2 regions of the Pelagibius sp. CAU 1746 genome follow, and region 1 is predicted to be linked to the other one. Evidence: riboswitches for the same ligand, from Rfam matches in the RefSeq annotation. Region 1 holds a riboswitch; the other holds the start of a gene.

Region 1 (2,375 bases):
CGCGCCCGATGCGTCCTCCGGGCTCGATACCCAGCTTCTCTTCGGCGAGCGTGTGCGGGTTTTCGACGAGGCCGGCGGCTGGACCTGGGTGCAGAGCGAGACCGACGGCTACGTCGGCTACCTGGAGAGCGCCGCCCTGGGCCCGGCGGTCGAACAGCCGACCCACCGCCTGCGCGCCCTGCGCAGCTTCCTCTATCCCGAGCCGAACCTGAAAACGCCGGCGCTGGACTGTCTTTCCATCGCCAGTCCCGTCCAGGTCGTCGGCGAGAAGAACGGCTACAGCGAGATCGCCGGCGGCGGCTGGCTCTACAGCAAACACCTGCAGCCGCTGACCGAGAGCAGCCCCGACTTCGTGGCCACGGCCCTGGAGTTCCTCGGCACGCCCTATCTCTGGGGCGGGCGCAGTTCCATCGGCCTCGACTGCTCGACCCTGGTGCAGCTCTCTCTGGCCTGCGCCGGCGTCAACCTGCGCCGCGACTCCTACCAGCAGGCGGCCACGGCGGGCGAAGCGCTCAACGGCCTGCCGCAGGAGGTGACGCTGGAGCGCGGCGACCTCGTCTTCTCGCCCGGCCACGTCGCCATCATGCTCGATGCGGAGCACATCGTGCACGCCAACGGTTTCACCATGACGGTGGCCATCGAGCGCCTGCAAGCGCTGGAAAAGCGGGTGCTGGAAGAAACCGGCGGCAAGGGCTTCACCGGCGTGCGGCGGATAATGCCCTAGCCCACTTTTATTACGCGAAAATCAGCGGCGCCAATCCTCGCCCCTCAGAGGGCCGCCTGGAGATGGGCAGGCATCCTACCACTTCAGTCGATTCCTATCGCTTCCCCAATAGCTAGTGGTTATAGGCGTCGGATGGGCCCGACTCGTACTCAGGCCCGCTATCCTCTGGTGCCGTCCGGGTGCATCAAATCTGGCAGGAGACTCCAGTCATTGACGGGCAAATGGGAAAAGACAGTGAAAAGCTTCGAACTATTCGCGTTCGTGAGCCGTGGACCTCACAGCGGCAAGTTCCTCTATCCGCATCTGCACAATGATGGGCGTTACGCAGTTTCGATGACGCGCTTCGAATCGGATTATGTCTGGCTGAGCGACAGAAGCGAAATTCTGTCCTGGCTGGAAAAAGGGTACCGCCTGCGCATGTCAAACCCCGAAGATGGCATATCGGCGACAAGTTTGATCCGTCCGGGGGCGATCTACCGGCCCGTTGCAATGTCCCGCAAGTAGCAGGTTCCACTACCTCGGACGTAAACGATTGTTGCCTTCTCTTCCGCTTGCCGCCAAGCTGTCCGCGACGGTGCTTCCCCGCCAAGGGAAGTGAAACGGGAAGTCGGTGCGAAGCCGACGCCGCCCCCGCGACTGTAAGGAGTGTGATCTCCGCGTTCCACAAGCCACTGGCGCCGCGCGCCGGGAAGGCGAACGCCGGAGGAGCTCCAAGCCAGGAGACCGGCCGTCACCCTGTTCAACCAACTTGGGGCGGCGGGCCCCGGAAGGAGCAAAAATTGCGCTTTCTTTCTGTCTTCACGATCGCACTCCTAGTCACTTCGGCAGCGGAGGCCCATACCGGCATCGGCGCGGCTTCCGGCCTGGCCCACGGGTTCCTGCACCCGGTCGGCGGCCTGGATCACATCCTCGCCATGGTCGGTGTCGGGCTGCTGGGCTTCGTCATCGGCGGGCGCGCCTTCTGGCTGGTGCCGGCCGCTTTCGTCGTCATGATGGCGCTGGGCGGCGTTCTCGGCCTTGCCGGCGCCGGCCTTCCCTTCGTCGAAGCCGGGATCGCCCTGTCGGTCATCGTGATCGGAGCCGCACTGGCTTTCGGCAGCGGCGTGCCCTTGGCCCTCGCCATGGCCCTGGCCGGTGGCTTCGCCGTGTTCCACGGCCACGCCCACGGGGCCGAGATGCCGCTGGCGGCCTCCGGCCTCGCTTACGGTTTCGGCTTCCTGGCGGCAACGGCCCTGCTGCACGCCGCCGGTGCCGGTGCCGGATACGCCCTCGGCAAGCTGGCCGGTGCGGCCGCCCCTCGTGCCACACGGCTCGGCGGGGCCATGCTCAGCCTCTTTGGGCTGGCAATCCTGACAGGCGTTCTTTAGAGCCTAGGCCAGCCTGGCCCCGCCTACTGCGGCGGGGCCGGAGGGCCGCCGCCGCCAAGCTGGGCCTGGCACAGCGCTTCGGCGCGGCCTTTGAACAACCCGGCCTGCTGGGCGTTGATGGTCCCTTCGGCCAGCATGTTGTCGATGTCCTTCGCCCGTTCGGCGAAACAGAGCGCTACCGGGTCGTCGGGAGCGGCAACCGCCTGTTCCGGCGGAAAAAGGTCGTCGCGGTGCATGAAGGCCAGGGCCGCCATCATTGATAAAGCGACCCCCACCGCGACCAG
Region 2 (2,375 bases), 240 kb from region 1:
GAAGATCGCGTGCCTTAGGCGGCGATGCCTTCGCGCCAGGCGCTGGTGGACTTGCAGTTCTGGCAGACGCGCTCGCCCGGCCAAGAGCTCATGAACTCGGAGCTGCACATGAGGCAGTTCCGGCGCTTCTTCTCGTAGGCGCGGTCCGATTTCGGTTTGGAGTTTTTCGTGGAGTCACTCATGGGCGCGGTGATACCGGGGCTTGCATTTGAATGCAACAAAAATGTTGCACCGCAATGACGATTTTGCGCCGTTTTCTCCAAAAGCGGTATCTTGGACCGATCTTAAGAATAATCATTTAGTTCGTGACGCGGGACGGGACGCAGCCGGCGGGCGGTCCCGCCGCGCTTTGTGGAGTGGGGGCTCTCAATCCCGCTATCCAAGTCCTGTGGCGCGCCGCCGCCGCCGGCCGCCTCGCGGGACCGCGCCGATCGCCGCCAAGTGTTTAGGAACAAATTCTAAGATCTGTCCGGAGAGATTATTGGCCTGGGGTTGCCTGCGGACCGCTCCTGGATGTCGCTACCAGGCCAGTGATGGCGGCGCCTCCCGGCGCCCTGTCGTGAGGGCTTCTCGGCCAAATGGGGTTTTGCTATCCTTATTCCACGTGCGGGGTCCCCGGCACCGCGAGGGACGGTGCTCCAGGACAACGGGACCTTCCGGGAAGGAAGGCCATTCAGGAGCCGCACGGGGAGGGAGACAGCATGTATCGTTCGGTCATCGAGAGCGAGCAGGAAGGCAGCGAACGCCGGCGTCTTTGGCGCTGGGTCGAAGGTATCCTGGTCGCCGTGGTGGTCGTGGTCGGAGTCACTTATCTCTTTGGCCTGATCACGTTCTAGTACAGCCAGGTTCCACGCCTCTGCGTCCTGCAGTGCCTGCAGCGGGCGCCGGCGGGCGCGTTGCCGAGGGCGCGCCGGCGCACTGTCCGGTCGCCGATCTCGCAACACGGGCCGCGTGGAGATGTTGCGGGGCGGGGAGAATCGCGGTTAAAGTCACCCCAGATGGTTCCGCCAGTCCGAACGGCGCGGCGGATTAAATGGGAACACGGTGAGGCGTACCCTACAGGGACCGAAGCCGTGGCTGCCCCCGCAACTGTGAGCGGAGAGCGACACCCGGCAAGCCACTGGCCCTAGCGTGGGCCGGGAAGGCGGAGTGGAGCGAGGACCCGTGAGCCAGGAGACCTGCCATCGAGATTTTACTCACTCCGGGCGGGGTTGCTCGGAAGGGCGGAGTGGCAGGCGGGACCGTCGTGCCGTGCGGATGTCTTTCCAGCGGATCCTATCCGAAGCTTATAGGCAGTTGGAGGACACGATGCAGACGGCGACACAATCCGCGACCCAGACTTCTTCCTTTTCCCAAAGCCGGCGCATGATCGCAGCGGCGACCCTGGCTTTCGGCCTGGGGCTGGTTTTCCTCAGCGGCTTCGCGAATTCGGCGGTGGTGCACAACGCGGCGCACGACGCGCGCCACGCCATGGCCTTTCCCTGCCACTGATCCAGCAGAGACGAGATAGAGCGATGCTTCATCGCATCTTATGGGCGGCCCTGGTCGCAGGCTTCGTGGCCGGCATTGCCAGCGCGGTGCTGCAGCACTTCACCACCACGCCGCTGATCCTTCAGGCCGAGCACTACGAGAACGGCGGCGCACCTGCGGTGGCGCACTCCGGGCTGGACGGCGGTGGCTTCGGCGATGCGCGGCTCATCCTTGTGCACGCCGGCGAAGATCACGGCGAGGGCAGCGTCTGGGCGCCTGCCGACGGCTTGGAGCGCACGCTCTATACCTCGGTGGTGACCGTCGGCACGGCCTTCGGCTTCGCGCTGATCCTGCTCTCCGCCATGGTGCTGGCCGACGCCCGCATCTCCGCGCGCAGCGGGCTCATGTGGGGCGCCGCCGGCTTTGCGGCGGCGGGGCTCGCCCCGGCGCTGGGGCTCAGCCCGGAACTGCCGGGCTCGGCCGCGGCGGTGCTGGAGGACCGCCAGATCTGGTGGATCGCCACGGCGGTCGCGACCGCCGCCGGGCTCTGGCTGGCGCTGCGGGTTTCCAAGCCCTGGGCGATTGCCGGGGGAATCGTGCTGATGGTGCTGCCGCACGTGATCGGCGCGCCCCATCCCGACGGCTTCATCAGCGAGGTTCCGGCCGAACTCTCCGGCCACTTCGCCGCCGCATCCTTGGTGGTGATGGCGGTGATCTGGTCGCTCGCCGGCACCGTCGCCGGCTACGTCTGGCAGCGCGGCGAGGCGAAGCAGGCCGCTGCCGCGGCGGCCTAGGCCGCCCGGCTCCCTTCATGGCGGCGGTCTGCCTGCAGGTCTGTATTTCCTGTGAAGATGCGGCCGGCGGGGCGGTCCCCGCCGGCCGCCGTCTTTACGAGGCCCTGCTGG

Evidence for each region. A riboswitch is a leader RNA that binds a small molecule or an ion and turns the genes downstream of it on or off. The one in region 1 is predicted to bind cobalamin.
Region 2: it holds a riboswitch for cobalamin, as region 1 does, so the genes downstream of both, AAFN88_RS11570 (CbtB domain-containing protein) here and AAFN88_RS10365 (HupE/UreJ family protein) in region 1, are expected to answer to the same signal.

Annotation. Positions count from the first base shown of each region.
Region 1 covers NZ_JBDOQT010000001.1:2,194,266-2,196,640, reverse strand. Annotated here, with positions in the region: gene AAFN88_RS10375 (NlpC/P60 family protein) at 1-724, shown strand, start outside; gene AAFN88_RS10370 (hypothetical protein) at 935-1,228, shown strand; cobalamin riboswitch at 1,280-1,471, shown strand; gene AAFN88_RS10365 (HupE/UreJ family protein) at 1,504-2,091, shown strand; gene AAFN88_RS10360 (hypothetical protein) at 2,115-2,348, opposite strand.
Region 2 covers NZ_JBDOQT010000001.1:2,437,832-2,440,206, forward strand. Annotated here, with positions in the region: gene AAFN88_RS11560 (hypothetical protein) at 15-182, opposite strand; gene AAFN88_RS11565 (hypothetical protein) at 702-836, shown strand; cobalamin riboswitch at 983-1,201, shown strand; gene AAFN88_RS11570 (CbtB domain-containing protein) at 1,309-1,491, shown strand; gene AAFN88_RS11575 (CbtA family protein) at 1,515-2,264, shown strand; gene AAFN88_RS11580 (DUF1636 domain-containing protein) at 2,282-2,375, shown strand, end outside.